Regions from separate parts of the Neorhizobium sp. T25_13 genome, predicted to be linked through region 3. Evidence: predicted binding sites of a transcription regulator. Region 3 holds the regulator's gene; each other region holds the start of a gene.
The links. The regulator PhoB, encoded in region 3, activates phosphate uptake and scavenging genes when phosphate is short. The targets are predictions, from matches to a motif close to TGTCATNNANCTGTCAT.
Positions count from the first base shown of each region.

Region 1: the regulator PhoB is predicted to act here: its motif matches at 1,606-1,622, upstream of ppk2 (polyphosphate kinase 2).
Region 2: the regulator PhoB is predicted to act here: its motif matches at 3,839-3,855, upstream of C5J22_RS08130 (DUF1045 domain-containing protein).

Region 1 covers NZ_PVBI01000005.1:61,527-67,222, forward strand. The annotation lists gene C5J22_RS13005 (PACE efflux transporter) at 1-156, shown strand, start outside; gene phoR (phosphate regulon sensor histidine kinase PhoR) at 285-1,466, opposite strand; gene ppk2 (polyphosphate kinase 2) at 1,748-2,629, shown strand; gene C5J22_RS13020 (hypothetical protein) at 2,634-3,860, opposite strand; gene C5J22_RS13025 (nitronate monooxygenase family protein) at 4,108-5,064, shown strand; tRNA gene C5J22_RS13030 (tRNA-Thr) at 5,195-5,270, shown strand; gene C5J22_RS13035 (DUF6074 family protein) at 5,336-5,590, opposite strand.
Region 2 covers NZ_PVBI01000003.1:223,114-228,809, reverse strand. The annotation lists gene C5J22_RS08155 (response regulator) at 1-504, shown strand, start outside; gene C5J22_RS08150 (chemotaxis protein CheD) at 529-1,041, opposite strand; gene C5J22_RS08145 (hypothetical protein) at 1,441-1,821, shown strand; gene mnmD (tRNA (5-methylaminomethyl-2-thiouridine)(34)-methyltransferase MnmD) at 1,888-2,628, opposite strand; gene C5J22_RS08135 (FAD-binding oxidoreductase) at 2,627-3,817, shown strand; gene C5J22_RS08130 (DUF1045 domain-containing protein) at 3,941-4,648, shown strand; gene C5J22_RS08125 (AraC family transcriptional regulator) at 4,716-5,573, shown strand.
Region 3 covers NZ_PVBI01000002.1:406,008-411,703, forward strand. The annotation lists gene pstC (phosphate ABC transporter permease subunit PstC) at 1-266, shown strand, start outside; gene pstA (phosphate ABC transporter permease PstA) at 263-1,618, shown strand; gene pstB (phosphate ABC transporter ATP-binding protein PstB) at 1,686-2,447, shown strand; gene phoU (phosphate signaling complex protein PhoU) at 2,491-3,204, shown strand; gene phoB (phosphate regulon transcriptional regulator PhoB) at 3,226-3,909, shown strand; gene C5J22_RS05525 (winged helix-turn-helix domain-containing protein) at 3,924-4,610, shown strand; gene C5J22_RS31910 (hypothetical protein) at 4,864-4,995, opposite strand; gene C5J22_RS05530 (vitamin B12-dependent ribonucleotide reductase) at 5,267-5,696, opposite strand, start outside.

The DNA of each region.
Region 1 (5,696 bases), on a different contig from region 3:
CTGATCGCCTGGTATCTCGGCATCAGCCTCGTCCATGCGCTGACGATGGACGTGTCGTTCGCAGTCTTCTACGTGGTCTATGCCTTCGTGTTCAACTGGGCCTATGACCGCATCTTTCCGCTGCCGGAATGGCAACGGCAGACCGAGGCAGCCTGACGCCGCCTCCTCAAGATTCCATCGAACAATCCGCGCCGCGGACGGTGCGGATGACACCCTGCATGTTTGGAGAAATTGAGCGCCTCCCCGAGGCGCCGGACATGGGACGTCGATAGCACTCCCTTTTGTCAGAACCTGACGGTGAACTCGCTTCCCTTGCCGACTTCCGATTTCACGATCAGGCGGGCTCTGTGGCGGGTCAGGATGTGCTTGACGATTGCAAGGCCGAGGCCCGTGCCTTTCTTGGAACGGCTATCGGCCACGCTGACCCGGTAGAAGCGCTCGGTCAGCCGCGGAACGTGCTCGGCCGGGATGCCCGGACCCTGGTCGACAACCGTCACTTCCACCGGATCGGAAGCGCCGTTCCTGAGGTAAACGTCCACGAACTTGCCTTCCTGGCCGTATTTGCAGGCGTTCTCGATCAGGTTTTCAAAAACCTGAACGAGCTCGTCACGGTCGCCCAGCACTTCCACCTTGCCTTCCGGCAGATGCGTGCGGATTTCCACTCCGAGATCATCGGCGAGCGGCACCAGCGCGTCCCGCACATGACCGATCAGCGGCTTCAGGTCGATCGTCTGGTCCGGTGCGATATGGGATTTGAGCTCCAGGCGCGACAGCGACATGAGATCGTCGACAAGGCGGCTCATGCGCGTCGCCTGGTCGAACATGATGGCAAGGAACCGCTCGTGCGCGGCAGCGTCGGAGCGCGCCGGCCCCTGCAGGGTCTCGATGAAGCCTCGCAGCGAGGCAAGCGGCGTGCGCAGTTCATGGCTGGCATTGGCGACAAAATCCGAACGCATCCGATCGATGCGGCGCAATTCCGAAATATCCCTGAAGGAGAGCAGATAGAGCTTCTGCGCCGCCCCTTCGGGACTTTGCTGGATCGCCTGGCCGAGATCGATCGGCGCGATGCGCAGGGTATAGACGCGCTCGGAAGGCAACCGCTCGGAATGCTCGATCTGGTTGGGCTCATCAGTCGCGATGGTTTCCCGCACCATGTCGAGAATGCCGGGGGACCGCAGCCGGGCCGAAAGATGCGAACCTGGAGAAAGAGTTCCAAAGGCCCTTTCGGCAGCCTTGTTCTGATAGAGGACCGTGACGTCCTCGCCGAGCACGAAAGCCGGAATATCCAAGGCACCGAGCGTTGCCGCCACCTGGGGTAACGGCTGGAAGCCCGGCCGCTCTTCCTCGACCATCTCCGGGGCCGGCGGCGGAAGGACGACAGGCTTGCGGCCGACGACGACCAGAACCAGGAGCAGCCAGCCCACCAACAAGCCCACCCAGTCCATGCCGATCAGGTACGCGATCATCGCCAGCAGGGTCAGAAGCAGCAACAGCGCGCGTTCCTGGCGGGCCCTCGCAACGAGCGTGCCCAGACCCCGACGCCATTTCTCCAGTACCGACTCCACAGACAGACTCGCAGCTTTCACAGGTTGAACACGCGCTCATATATCCCTTGCATGACAGATATACATCGCTTCCGTTGGGATATTGGAAAATTGGCGTTATCCGGAGAGTAGCGGAATTTCGAACTTGCGTTACATATCGGCTACCGCCCCCATGCGGCGGATCGATCGGAGGAAGCACTATCATGGCGGATAAAACCGAAAGCCGGGCAGTCAGCATCGACATCAACGGCAAGCTCAAGCAGTTCGATATCGACGACCCGGTACTGCCGGCCTGGATCGAGGAGCATGCGCTTAGCTCTGGCGGATATCCCCATGACGACAAACTCGACAAGGACAAGTACGCCAAGCAGCTCGAAAAGCTGCAGGTCGAACTCGTCAAGGTGCAGTTCTGGCTGAAGGCGACCGGCAAGCGGATGATGGCGCTGTTCGAGGGCCGTGATGCGGCCGGCAAGGGCGGCACGATCTTTTCGATCAATGCCTACCTCAATCCGCGTTCGGCCCGCGTGGTGGCGCTCAACAAACCGACCGAGACCGAGGCCGGCCAGTGGTATTTCCAGCGCTACATCTCGCATTTCCCGACCTCGGGCGAGATCGTGCTGTTCGACCGCTCCTGGTACAATCGGGCCGGGGTCGAGCCGGTGATGGGCTTCTGCACGCCGGAACAGTACAAGGATTTCATGAAGGCGGTTCCGCGCTTCGAGGACACGATTTCCGACGAAGGCATCATCTTCTTCAAGTTCTGGCTGGATATCGGCCGCGAGATGCAGCTCAAGCGTTTCCATGACCGGCGGCACGACCCACTCAAGATCTGGAAACTGTCGCCGATGGATATCGCCGCGTTCAACAAGTGGGACGATTACACCGAGAAGCGCGACGCGATGCTCGAAAGGACCCACAACAAGGAGACGCCATGGGCCGTCGTGCGGGCCAACGACAAGCGCCGCGCCCGCCTCAACGTCATTCGCCATATCCTGCTGTCGCTCGACTATGAGGGCAAGGACAAGGACGCCATCGGCGAGATCGACGACAAGATCTTCGGTTTCGGTCCGAAGTTCCTGAGATAAAGAGTCATTGGCCGGGCAGGATGCGCACCGAATAGAGCAGCACCGCCCGGTCCGCGCCGTCGATACCGCTGTTGAAGATCAGGCGGCCGGGCCGGTTGGGGGCAAGCGACCGCTCGAAGGTTACCCGGAAGAGTGCCTCCAGCTTCTCCTGCGTTGCCGTAAAGCGATGACGACTGCAGTTGCCGAGGCTTCCGAAATCGCAGCGGACCGACAGCTGCACGGAACTGTTCTGCCCCGACTGCAGGGTCAGGGCCACTGTCGAGCTCTTGCCTGCCATTTCGCGCAGTACTTCCGGCGGCACTTCGACCGAGACATCGCCGCCGTCGCCTGACGTTGCCGATGCGATGCGCACGGCCTGCCCTTCCGATGCGGCCACCGCCTCGACTTTCGCCTGACCGCCGGCTTTCATCTCCGCCGCCTTGGAGGGCACGAAGATTTCCACCCACTCGTCGGAAAAACCGCGGCGTGGATCGAAGGCGACCGGGCCTCCCGCCGCCTGGCCGGCGACCGAGCGGTCGGCCGACTTCATCGCTTCCTCGACGATCGACTGCACCAGACCGGATTGATAGAACCACCAGCAGGCGCCGCCGACCACGCCAAGGGTGATGACCCAGGTCAGGAGATGCGACAAGAAACCCCGACGCTTTCGCGGTTTGGCGGCCCGTTCCGGGGGAACGTCCAGGCCGCTATCGGAGGACGGGCGGGCGTTCTTGTTCGGCTTGCCCGGCTTTGCAGCTTTCGCCGGAGGTTCCGGTTGGAATGGCTCGGCTTCGATCCGCTCGCCGCGCGCGGGGCTGACGCCGCCGAGATCGCCGGAGGACATAGCAGCAGCAGATGGAGCGCGCGTCTCACCCGAAACGGTATCGATGGACGGCGCGACAGGCGAAGGTGCCGCCGGCCGTTGCGGCGCTTCCGGCCGCGGGCTGGCCGGCATGACCGGAGATTCCACCGCCATGGGTTCCGCGGCGTATGGCAGCTCAGGTTCGAGCTCCACGGCGGGTCCTGGCGCGGGTTCCACCAGGCGCTCGACTTCCGCCATTTCGATCTCGTGGATCTTCCGCTCCAGGAGTTCATGCTGCTGCATGATGATCAACCGGTCGGTAACGCCTTGCTTGCGAAGGCCGGCATCCAGTGCCTGGCGCGCCGACTGATAAATACGCGCCCTGATCTCCCGGTCCGCCCGGTTCGAGCGATCCAGTGCGTTTCTGATGGCCGTTTCCAAACCGCTCACTGCCGGTCCTTCTTCATCGTCATTCCCACCGCGCGGGAGTTTACGTTTCGGTAACCCCTCCGCCGCGGAACTGCAAGCACCGCCTTCGACTGCACCATGGCGAAAAATAAGGACAGGATATGTCGGCGGCCCTGCCGGGCATTGCGGAGATCTGCTTCGAAAATCTTTCCACCGGCTTTTCGAGCCTCCCGCGATCTGGTAGACGGATTTACGTTTGCGTAAAGGTCAATCGGGAGGTTTTTGATCCATGCTTCCAGCAGTCCTCAAGGACAGGCTCCGCCTGCCCGTGGTCGCGTCGCCGCTGTTCATCATTTCTCATCCGGAACTGACACTGGCGCAATGCAAGGCAGGCGTCGTCGGCGCTTTCCCGGCGCTCAACGCGCGGCCGGAAAGCCAACTCGACGAGTGGCTGGCCATGATCACCGAGGATCTCGCCACCTATAACGCTGCCAATCCCGAGAGGCCTGCCGCTCCCTTTGCCGTCAACCAGATCGTCCATACCTCCAACAAGCGCCTGGAGCACGACCTGATGATGTGCGTGAAATACAAGGTACCGATCGTCATCTCCTCGCTCGGAGCCGTGCCGGAGGTGAATGCCGCCGTACACTCCTATGGCGGCATCGTGCTGCACGACATTATCAACAACCGCCACGCCAATTCGGCGATCCGCAAGGGCGCCGACGGGCTGATCGCGGTCGCTGCCGGCGCCGGCGGGCATGCCGGCACGCTGTCTCCTTTCGCGCTGGTGCAGGAAATTCGCGAATGGTTCGACGGGCCGCTGCTGCTCGCCGGGGCGATCGCCACCGGCGGCGGCATCCTTGCCGCCCAAGCCATGGGCGCCGACATGGCTTATATCGGCTCGCCCTTCATCGCCACGAAGGAGGCGCGCGCCGTCGATGGCTACAAGCAGATGATCGTCGATTCGAATGCTGCCGACGTCGTCTATTCCAACTATTTCACCGGCATCCACGGCAACTACCTCAAGGGTTCGATCACCGCCACCGGCATGGACCCGGACGCCCTCCCGGTCGCCGATCCGTCCAAGATGGACTTCGACCAGGCGGTCAGCGGGCCGAAGGCGTGGAAGGAGATCTGGGGGGCAGGCCAGGGCGTCGGCGCGGTCAAGGCGGTGGTTCCGGTCGCGGAACTCGTCGACCGGCTGGAAAGCGAATACCGGGCGGCGCGCGAGCGCCTTACGGTCTGAACTAACGGCTGGATAATAACCGTCTTTTCAGGAAAATCGTCGAGAAGCCCAAAACCCGGCTTGAAATCGCAGGTCATTGCCTGTATCAGCCGCATCACTCGCAGCCCCGGCAAAACCGGCCGCTGCCCGTGCCGCTTTAGCTCAGGTGGTAGAGCACATCATTCGTAATGATGGGGTCGCAGGTTCGAGTCCTGCAAGCGGCACCAGTTATCTTCCAATTTTTCCGTACCCCTGCGTCACCGATATCGGTCGGCCAGAAGGCCGGCGGGCGTCAACCTGCCACAAGGCTCGTTTCGTCGTTGAGGCAATCGTTTTGGAGCTGCATCTGGACGGCGTGCATGAACAGGCCGGCCTGGCGGGAGATTTCCTCGTCTGCCACGCCCTGGGCTCTGAGAACTGCCGCGAAACTGGCCATTTCCGATCTCCAGAAACGGTTCGCTTGTTCGCCGTGAAGCCGCAGAAGCGCTTCGGCGCAACGTTTTACGTCAGCGGTGCGCCGATCGGCGGGGAATTGCAGCAGCGTCATGCCATCTCCATATTGTCGGGCGAATCGCCCAGGGATCGCAGCACATTGGCCGCCAGTCCTTCACAAAGGCTGAACGATCGGAGGTATCTGGTGCAGGGAAGGTGGA
Region 2 (5,696 bases), on a different contig from region 3:
GTGCGGACGCTCGCGCCGGTTGCCGCACCCACGCTGGTTTCTTCGACGCCGGTGATTGCCGAACAGCCGGCGGCGCCGGTCTCCACGCCGCCCATGCAGGCGGCGCCGACGCTCGACGTGCTGGTCGCCGAGGACAACGAGGTCAACCAGATCGTCTTCACCCAGATCCTGCAGACTACCGGCTGGCTGTTCCAGATCGTCAAGAACGGTGCGGAAGCGGTCGAGGCGTGGAAAAAGCACGATCCCGCGGTGATCATCATGGACGTCTCGATGCCGATCATGAACGGGCATCAGGCAACCCAGAAGATCCGCGAGCTCGAACAGGAGACGGGAACCCACACCCCGATCATCGGCGTCACGGCGCATGCGCTCGAAAGCGACCGCGAACTCTGCTTCCAGGTGGGCATGGATGATTATCTTTCCAAGCCGATTAGCCCGGAGGCACTGGAAGCCAAGGTCCGCAACTGGCTCGGCGGTGCGATCGTGAGTTCCGTTTCGAACTGAGCGGGCAGGACGTATCCAACCCTTTCAATATCGCCTCTCACGCGCCGCCCCTGCAACCGAGGGAGCGGGCATGGTGTCGGTAATCCTCATCTGCACCTTGCCTGTCGTCGGTTGAAATGTGATCCAGCGCGCCAGATCCTCGCCGAGGCTGGTGTCGACAAGCTTGATGCCCTCCTCCAGAAGGAACCGTCTGGCGAATGCGGAATTGAGAGATCCCGGATCGTAGCCGCTCGACTTTCGCGTGCGGCCGCCAAAGAGCTTGGCCCTGAGATTTCGGCGTTCGGCACCGAAACCGTAGAGATCGTCGACCAGCGTGCGCATGGCCAGATCGCCATAACGTTCCGGGCGTTCGGCGATATCCAGTCCGCCGCACGTCGGCAGGATAAAATGGTTCATCCCTCCGATATTGGTAACCGTATCATAGATGCAGGCCGAGACGCAGGAGCCGAGAACGGTCATCAGAATCATATCGGGATCGGCGGATACGGCATATTGACCGCCGAGGATATGAATATGGTGGGAGTCTATGAAGTTCATCTAATGCTCCGATCCCGTGCATGCGGAAACAAATTTCCCGCAAAAGTATGAAGGCGATACGCGAACGGGAGGGCCCAACAATGAATGACGAGAAGTACTGGCTGGTACGTGTTTTGTAATTCTGGGGATGGGGGTAGAGGCGGTTCGCGCTCGATCGGGAGCGGCATGCGCGCGTTTCGCCGCTATGGAGCGACAACCAGGTCCGCCGCTGGTTGGGGCGAAGCGAGACCTCGCGCGGCGGCCCCGCTTCCGCAGAGCCGGTCGATCCTGTCACAGGCTTTCTCCCGCGCGCGGCTTTTCCGTTCAGATACCATTAAGCAGGCCATGTGCATTGTCCCGGAATATCGGGCTTTTTCCTGCCGCTCGCAGGCGCGCTCGGTGGAAACGGAGACGCTTGTGATGAAGAAGATAATTGTCTCGGCGCTGATCCTGGCGGCCACCTGCACCAGCATCGTGGTACCCGCCGGTGAAGCTGCGGCCCAGCAATGGGACAGACACTATGACCGATACGATCGATACGATCGATACGACCGATACGATCGCCGTGGTCCTCCGCCTCCGCCGCGCAGACATCGTAACAACGACGGCGCCATAATCGCCGGGGGCCTTGCGGCCGGCGTCATAGGCGGCCTGATCGGCGGCGCTCTCGCCAATGACGGCGGGCCGCGCTACATCGACCCGCCACCACCGCCCCGGCCGCGCTGCTGGTTCGAGGACCGCCGCGTGCGCAACGCCTATGACGGCGGCTGGCACATGGAAAGCCTGCGCGTCTGCCAATAGGTGGCGCGCGACATGATGGATGGCAGCCGGTCTCAGGGCCGGCTGTTTTGCGTTGGGCTGAGCCGATCAGGGCGCCGGTTTGGTGCCGCACAACATCTCGCGCTTGCCAGCAAAGCCCGGCCGCCGCTCGACCGTGAAACCGGCGGCCTGCAGGTTCCTCCGTACGAAGCCGGCGGCCGCATAGGTGCCGAACGTGCCGCCGGATAAGGTCTTGTCGTAGATCGCCTGCATGATTTCCGGCGACCACATGTCCGGATTGCGCGCCGGTGCAAAACCGTCGAGGAACCAGGCGTCGAAATCGGCCTTCGCTACGGAGACGCCTTCGAGCGCGGGTCCGCAGACGACCGTCAACCGGGTCTCGGCGTCAGCGTCGATCACGACGTGGCCGGCGGGCCTGTCCGGCCAGGCCTCGATCAGCGCCTGCCGTTCCGCATCGATCTCCGGCCAGCGGGCTAGCGCCCGGTCGATCTCGTCGCGCTGCATCGGGTAAAGCTCGAACGAAGTGAAATGAAGCTTCGCGCCCGTGGGACGGACAAGCTTCCACTGCCGCCAGGTCTCGCAGAAGTTCAACCCGGTGCCGAAGCCGAGTTCGCCGATCCGGAAAGTCCGTTGCCCTTCCCAGCGCTCCGGCAGGCCCCAGCGCTCCGGCAGGCCATTGCCGGCCAGAAACGTGTGGCCACATTCCAGCCGACCGTCGGTGCGGCAATAAAAGTGATCGCCAAACTTTTGCGAATAGGGCATATCGCCGTCATGCCAGTCCAAGGTCTGGCTTTCGGTCACACGAATTTCAGGATCACGGTCGCTCATGGGACATGCGGATAATCCTGCCGGCTCCGGCGGTCAATCTCATGTCCTGCCGCCATCCGCCGATCTCGTCATCCTTGGCGGCGGCATCATGGGCCTCTGGGCGGCGGTCAAGGCGGAGCGGCTCGGTATCACTACCCTGCTTGTCGATGCTGGCCCGCTGGGGCAGGGGGCGAGCGGCGGGCTGCTCGGCGCCCTCATGCCGCACATGCCCGACAAGTGGAACGACAAGAAACAGTTCCAGTTCGATGCGCTTCTGTCGCTGGAAGACGAGATCACCGAGCTCGAAGCCGAGACCGGCGTCACCTGCGGCTACCGCCGCTCCGGCCGGCTGATCCCGCTGCCGAAGCCGCACTTACGGAAGATCGCGCTCGGGCACTCGGCCGATGCGGAAGCCTGCTGGCGGCGCGGCGACCGCCGTTTCCATTGGCATGTGCTTGACCGCCCCCCGCAAAAAGGGTGGCCGGATGCCTCCTTCGCGGGTGCCGGACTGGTGCATGACACGTTTGCCGCCCGGGTTTCGCCGCGCGGCCTCGTCTCGGCGCTTGTCGCTTATCTGCGGACGGCCAGCAATGTTCGGATCGTCGAAGGCCTGGAGGCGGAGGCGATCGACCCCGCAGGAAGTAGGATTATATTCCGCACCGGCGAGACCGTCGCCTTCGGCCACTGTATCGTCTCGGCCGGCCACGGGTCTTTTTCGCTGCTCCATGGCATTTCAACGCCGCTGAAGCGCCCGATCGGCCAGGCGGTCAAGGGGCAGGCAGCGCTCCTCAAGGCCGATATCGACCCCGCCTTGCCGGTGATCTTCCTGAACGGCCTTTATGTGGTCGCCCATGAGGGCGGTCACGTCGCGGTCGGCAGCACCAGCGAGGATGTATTCGACGACCCGTCCTCGACCGATTCCCAGCTGGACGAGCTGATCGCGCGCGCCCGGGCGCTGGTGCCGGCCCTGGCCCAGGCCCCAGTCATCGAACGCTGGGCGGGATTGCGGCCGAAGGCGATCGATCGCGATCCAATGGTCGGCGCGCACCCCGATCACGCCCGAGTGATCGCGCTCACAGGTGGTTTCAAGGTGAGTTTCGGTATCGCGCACAGGTTGGCCGATGCGGCCCTCAACGCCCTGAACGGCCGGGAAATGCGGCTTCCAGCGTCGTTCACGCTCGCCAATCACCTTGCCGTCGCCTCGCGTTAAACGCGAACTTTCACTCCTTCGCGTCGTTATTCTGTCACGCAAATCACTTAACCCCCAGGGCAGGGATTGTTGAGCAATGCGTAAAACACGGGGTTGCTGAAAAGGACGTTCAGAAGGTGACGCATGCGCTATGCCATTCATTTCACGCCTCCGGCGCATGATCCGCTGACGCTTGCCGCGGCCCAGTGGCTCGGTCGCAATGCCTTTTCGGGCGAGGCGATGGAGCCGCCGGCGATCCGCGGCATCGGCATACATGACATCGCCTTCAATACCGCGCTGCCGCGTCGCTACGGTTTCCATGCGACGCTGAAGGCGCCGTTCCGGCTGGCGCCCGACGTCACCGAACCGATGCTGCTGCGCCATCTGATGCGCTTTGCTGGTACCCACAGCCCGTTCGAACTGCCAAAGCTCGAAGTCGTCCGGCTCGGCAATTTCTTCGGCCTTGCGCCGATCGTCCCGTGCGATACCGCCCGGTTCCTCGCCGCTTCCGTCGTCCAGGAGTTTGACAATTTCCGCACGCCGCTGTCGGAAGCCGAGCTGGAGCGCAGCGATTCAGGCGATCTCTCGGCGCCGCAATTCGCCAACCTGTATCGCTGGGGCCATCCTTACGTGATGGACGAGTTTCGTTTCCACATGACCCTGACCGGCCCGCTGTCGCCGGTCGAGATGCCGCGTTTCGAAGCTGCGCTGCGCGATTATTTCGAGCCCTATCTGAAAAAGCCGGTCGAGATCACCAACCTGGCGCTGTTCATCGAGGAGGAGCCCGGCGCGCCCTTCCAGGTGCACTCACTGCACCCGATGGGACGAGTGGCGGCGCGCAAGATCGCCTGAGATTTTGGGTGCCGGCGGCGCACTTTTGTTCAAGAGCAACCGCTCTCTCATCTGCTATATTCTCCCCATGGAGAATATCTCGCAGGAACAGGCCACCGATCACATGCCGCTGATGCCGGCAGAGGTGACCCGTTTCTGGCGCGACGATCGCTTCGGCGGCATGGAATGCCTGCGCGCGACGTTCCTCACCCACGAATTTGCGCCGCATGCGCATGACACGTTCAGCATCGGTGCGATCGAGCAAGGCATGCAGGTCTGCACCATCAAGGGCAGCCGCGAAAGCGCTGGGCCAGGCGGTCTTTACCTGATCAATCCGGGCGAGACACATGACGGTGCGCCGCGGGGCGGCGGTTATCGCTACCGGATGATCTATCCGGATGTCGCACTGCTCCGCGAAATCCTCGAAGATGTCACCGGCAAACCCTTCCGGGGCACGCCCGCCTTCGGCATCCAACTCCTCCATGACCAGGCGCTTGCCGACGCTTTCCACGAGGCGCACCGGACGTTGGAGGAAGGCTCCGGCGCGCTCGAAGCCAGCCAGGCGATGTTCCTGGTACTCGACGCAATGTTCCGCCGCCACGGCAGTTCGATCATCGTGCCGGCCGATTCGACCGAGCGCACCGCCGTGCGCCAGGCCCGCGACTACCTCACCGAGCATTTTGCGTCCGATGTCGGGCTGGAGGAACTCGCAACCGTCGCAGGTCTTAGCCGCGCCCACCTCATCCGCGCGTTCCGCAAGGAATTCCACATCACCCCGCATTCCTTCCTGACCGATATCCGCATCCGTGCGGCCCGCAAGCGGTTGAGGGAAGGCGGCCAGCCGGCCGAGATCGCGCTCGAATGCGGTTTTGCCGACCAGGCCCATTTCACCCGCCACTTCAAGGCCCGCACCGGGCTGACACCGGGGCAATACAGGGCTCGCTGATCACTTTCGTTCAAGACGGTGGATGTCGGGCGCCTTAAGCCTCCCCCTCATCCGCCTGCCGGCCCCTTCTCCCCGAGGGGAGAAGAGACCCGCCGGGCCCTTGCTATTCCCTCCTCTCCCCTC
Region 3 (5,696 bases):
TGCTGCTGGCGGCCAGCCGTGCGATCGGTGAAACCATGATCGTGGTGCTGGGCGCGGGCGCAGCTGCAAAACTCGATCTCAACCCATTCGAAGCCATGACGACCGTGACCGTGAAGATCGTCAGCCAGCTGACCGGCGATACGGAGTTTTCAAGCCCCGAGACGCTGGTGGCGTTCGCTTTGGGCCTGACCCTCTTCGTGATAACGCTCGGGCTCAATGTGCTGGCCCTTTACATCGTGCGCAAATACCGGGAGCAGTACGAATGACCGACGTCTCCGTGTTCACCAATGCCGGCGCTCCGCCGCAGGGAAAGTCGCTCCTTGCCCTCGACGAGCGGACCCGCCGCCGCAATGCCTCCGAGGCGCGGTTCCGCCTGATGGGCAAAATCGCCGTAGGCATCGGCATCCTGGCCCTTGTCGGCCTGCTCGTGTCGATCCTGTCGAACGGAATTTCCGCCTTCCGCCAGACCTATATCTCGCTCGATATCCATCTGGACCCCGCCAGCCTGGATAAGGCCGGCGACCGAAAGCCGGAAAACATCGCAAAGATCTCGACCTTCGGCTATGCGCCGCTGATCGAGAAGGCGCTGAACGATGCAATGGCAGCCAAGGGCATCTCCGCCAACGGAATGAATGCCAAGGCCGCGGCGGAACTGATCTCCAAGGAGGCGCCTGCCGACCTGCGCAGGTTCGTTCTTGCCGATCCTTCAGTGATCGGCGGCACGCACAGATTCGACCTGCTGGCGGGCGGCCGCATCGACGGCTACTACAAGGGGCGCGTCACCATGGAAAGCGCCGCGCTGGACCGCAACACTTCGCCCGAGCAGCTGAGGCTGGCGGACAAGCTGAAGGAAGCCGGCATCCTGACAACGCGTATCAACTGGTCCTTCTTCACTGCGCCGGACGCGTCCGATACGCGGCCGGAAGCGGCGGGATTGGGTGTTGCCATCATTGGTTCCGTCTACATGATGCTGATCGTGGTCGTGCTGTCGCTGCCGCTTGGCGTCGCCGCATCGATCTATCTCGAGGAATTCGCGCCCCAGAACCGCTTTACCGATCTCATCGAGGTCAATATCGCGAACCTGGCCGCGGTGCCGTCGATCGTGTTCGGTATCCTGGGCCTAGCGATGCTGATCAATTTCTTCGGCCTTCCCCAGTCAGCATCCATTGTCGGCGGCCTGGTCCTGACCCTGATGACGCTGCCGACGATCATCATAGCCACCCGCGCCGCATTCAAGGCTGTACCGCCGTCCATTCGCGATGCCGCGCTGGGTGTCGGCGCGTCGAAGATGCAGTCAATCTTCCACCACGTTCTGCCGCTCGCCATGCCTGGCATCCTCACGGGCACAATCATCGGCCTTGCCCGTGCGCTCGGCGAAACCGCGCCGCTGCTGCTCATCGGGATGGTAGCCTTCGTGAGGGAATATCCGGCCGGTCCTCCGGACGGGCTGTTCGACCCGGCCTCCGCCCTGCCTGTCCAGGTCTACAACTGGACCCAGCGCGGCGACCCGGCCTTCGTCGAGCGCGCATCCGGTGCGATCATCGTCCTGCTGGTCTTTCTGATCTTGATGAACCTAATTGCAATCATTCTTCGCCGCCGCTTCGAGCGTCGCTGGTAAAAGGAGCGTAGTGATGAACAACATGTCCACGAGCAACATATCAACGACGCCGACGAAGGCCGCAATTATGAATGACACCAAGATTTCCGCCCGGGACGTTCAGGTTTATTATGGCGACAAGCACGCCATTATCGATGTGAATATCGAAATACGGCAGCGTACGGTCACGGCTTTCATCGGTCCGTCCGGCTGCGGCAAGTCGACCTTCCTGCGCTGCCTCAACCGCATGAACGACACGATTTCGATCTGCCGCGTGGAAGGGCATATCTCGATCGACGGTGAAAACATCTATGATCCCCAGGTGGACCCGGTGCAGTTGCGCGCCAAGGTCGGCATGGTGTTCCAGAAACCGAACCCGTTCCCCAAATCGATCTATGAAAATGTCGCCTACGGCCCGCGCATCCACGGCCTGGCGCGCTCCAAGGCGGATCTGGACGAAATCGTCACGTCATCGCTGCAGAAGGCCGGCCTGTGGAACGAGGTAAAGGATCGCCTCGACAGCCCCGGTACCGGCCTGTCCGGCGGCCAGCAGCAGCGCCTGTGCATAGCACGCGCCGTGGCGGTCAGCCCCGAAGTCATCCTGATGGACGAGCCCTGTTCGGCTCTCGACCCGATCGCCACCGCCAAGGTGGAGGAACTCATCCACGAACTCCGTACAAATTTCACCATCGTGATCGTGACGCACTCGATGCAGCAGGCTGCCCGCGTCTCGCAACGCACGGCCATGTTCCACCTGGGTTATCTGGTGGAGGAGAATGATACGGACAAGATGTTCACCAATCCGGACGACCAGCGCACGCAGGACTACATCATGGGTCGCTTCGGCTGATACGCCCGTCTTTGCAGTCGTCACTCTCATCAGGAAGCTAAACATGTCTTCTTCCCATATATTGTCGGCCTATGACGACGAACTGAAATACCTCGGTCGCCGGATCTCCGAAATGGGCGGTCTCGCCGAGCAGATGTGCTCGGACGCCGTACGTGCGCTGGTCAATTCCGACGCCGCACTCGCCCAGAAGGTCATCTCCGACGACGTGATCCTCGATCACGCCGAGCGCGAGATCGGCGACAAGGCGATCATCACGATCGCCCGCCGCCAGCCGGTTGCGGCCGACCTTCGCGAGATCGTCGGTTCGCTGCGCATCGCCTCCGATCTGGAGCGCGTCGGCGACCTCGGCAAGAACACCGCCAAGCGCGTCATCGCGGTTCAGGGCACCGGCGTTCCGCGCAAGCTCGCCCGCGGCCTCGAACATCTCTCCGATCTCGCCCTCGTCCAGCTCAAGGACGTCCTCGACGTCTATGCGACGCGTTCGGCGGAAAAGGCCGAGGCGATCCGCAGCCGCGACGAGGAAATCGACGCGATGTACACCTCGCTGTTCCGCGAACTCCTCACCTACATGATGGAGGATCCGCGCAACATCACCACCTGCACGCATCTTCTGTTCTGCGCCAAGAACATCGAGCGTATCGGCGACCACGCCACCAACATCGCCGAGACCATCTACTACATGACGACGGGCGCCCAGCCGGAAGGCGATCGTCCGAAGGACGACTCGTCGAACACGCTCGGCGCGATCACCGAATAGAACTGACGGAGCAGACCAAGAATGCTGCCGAAAATCGCTGTCGTAGAAGACGAAGAAGCGCTGAGCGTGCTTCTTCGTTACAATCTGGAAGCCGAGGGTTATGAGGTCGATACCGTTTTGCGGGGCGACGAGGCCGAAATTCGGCTTCAGGAGCGGGTACCGGACCTTTTGATCCTGGACTGGATGCTGCCCGGCGTTTCCGGCATCGAACTCTGCCGCCGGCTGCGCATGCGCCCGGAAACCGAGCGCCTGCCGATCATCATGCTGACGGCCCGCGGCGAGGAGAGCGAACGTGTTCGCGGCCTCGCCACCGGCGCCGACGACTATGTGGTAAAACCCTTCTCGACGCCGGAACTGATGGCCCGCGTCAAGGCCATGCTGCGCCGGGCCCGTCCCGAGGTGCTCTCCAGCGTTCTCCGCTGCGGCGATATCGAACTCGATCGGGAAACCCATCGCGTTCACCGCAAGAGCCGCGAGGTGCGCCTTGGCCCGACCGAATTCCGCCTGCTCGAATTCCTGATGGCGGCGCCGGGGCGGGTCTTCTCCCGCTCGCAGCTTCTGGACGGCGTCTGGGGCCACGACATCTACGTCGACGAGCGTACGGTCGACGTCCATGTGGGAAGACTTCGCAAGGCACTCAACTTCTCCAACATGCAGGATGTCATCCGCACCGTTCGCGGTGCCGGATACTCCATGGAAACATAGTTGGTGGCCACGAGATGAGCGCGCGGGTCCTGTTGGTCGACGACGACGAGTCGTTCCGCCTGATATTGCAGAAAGCCCTCGTGGCCGACAGCTTCGTCGTATCGATGCTGGCAAGTGGAGCCGAGATCTCAAATCGCTTGAAAGCCGTTCCGCCGGATATCCTGGTCATGAGTTCGGACCTTCCGGGCGTGCGAGGTCTCGAGGTATGCCGCGAGGTGCGTCTCGATCCCGTCCTGTCGCGCCTTCCGATCATCCTCCTCGTGCCGTCGGGTGGCGAAGGCCTTCACCTCATAGCACTCGCGGCGGGTGCCGACGATTGCCTCATGAAGCCATTTTCCCCGGTCGAGCTCGTCGTCCGTGTGAAGAACCTGCTGAGGCGCGTCAATCCCGCCCTCCTGGACCACATGCTCAAGGTCGGCGATCTCACGCTCGACCGGGAAGCCCATCGAGTTCACCGGCAGAAACGTGAGGTCAAGCTCGGGCCTAAGGAGTTCAAGCTCCTTGAATTCCTGATGCGGACACCGGGCAAGGTCTATTCTCGGACTGAGCTGAAGGCATCCCTCTGGGGCGACGACACGACCGTCGACGAGCGGGCGATCGACGTCCATATCGGCCGGTTGCGAAAAGTCATCAGCCTTGGCAAATCCGACAATGTGATCCGGACCGTGCGCGGCGCCGGATACGCATTGGGCGATTTCTGACGCCGTCCGCTTGGCCCGGGCTAACTTTTGTCCTGACCGGCTCATGGCGAGCCGGTGGCTCACTGCCATGGAGGCTGGCGGGTTTGCTGTTGGCACCGGCGTTGGACCCCTCTCTTGGAATTTCTAACACTTAGCTGAAGCTAAGATGTTGAAATTCCATTCTCCCCCGCTAGGGGGGAGATAGGGCGGCGTGCCACGGACTATTTAGAAGCCTTTCGCGGCAGTTACCGCGAAAGGTATTTAAGCACCGGAATTACTTCTTTTTGTTTGGCGCCTGCGTCAATGCAGACGCTGCCACCTTTTTTACGGCAGCAGGCGTTTTAGGATTGCTCAGCAGTTTGGATGCCGCTGAAGCCACAGATTTGGATGTACGTTCATTGGCCACTGAGGGATCTCCTTGTTGATGGCCGCCAAAGCTACCTCGACTCTGATTTCTCGAATCCCATATACTAACCGTGCTACAGGCAAGGGATGCGAGTCTCTTCGCCCCGCGTGGGCTTCGGCCTTTTCGCGGTATCCAAAGCCGGGGTCTGAGGACTCCGGCTTTTTCATTTCCAATGCACGCAAATCATTTGTTTTTATTCTTGTTTTGTTCTGCTTGGTAGTCCAGCCCGAAGTTTCCTTCGGGCTGTGTTTTATTCAGCTATTCACATTAATCAGCTGCAGCCGCTCGTCGCACCACAAGTGTCGCACTTCTCGCAAGTCCCATTCCGCACCATCGTAAAATTCTGGCACTCGCCGCACATGTTGCCCGTATACCCTTGAGCAATCGAGCGCATGCGGCGTTCGTTTTCGACCTTTTTGGCTTCCGTCTTGGCGGTCGCAGCCTCGTCGGCGGCCTTGTCGGAGAAGAGGGCCGTGGTGGCTGCCTGTTCTTCGGTCAGTTCCTCGACGATCTCTTCGGCGAGTTCCTTGGCGCGCTCCTCGTAGTCCCGCTTGAAGGAGACGATTTCGGAGGTCGAGATGGCGACGGTCGGTTCCAGCTTGCGGGCGGCGGCACCGGCAAAGGCGGTGACGTTGGTGCCGGCCGAGGCGCGGGCAGGGGCGGCAGTCGCCGAGCCCTTGATGTCGGCCGGGCGGTCGCCG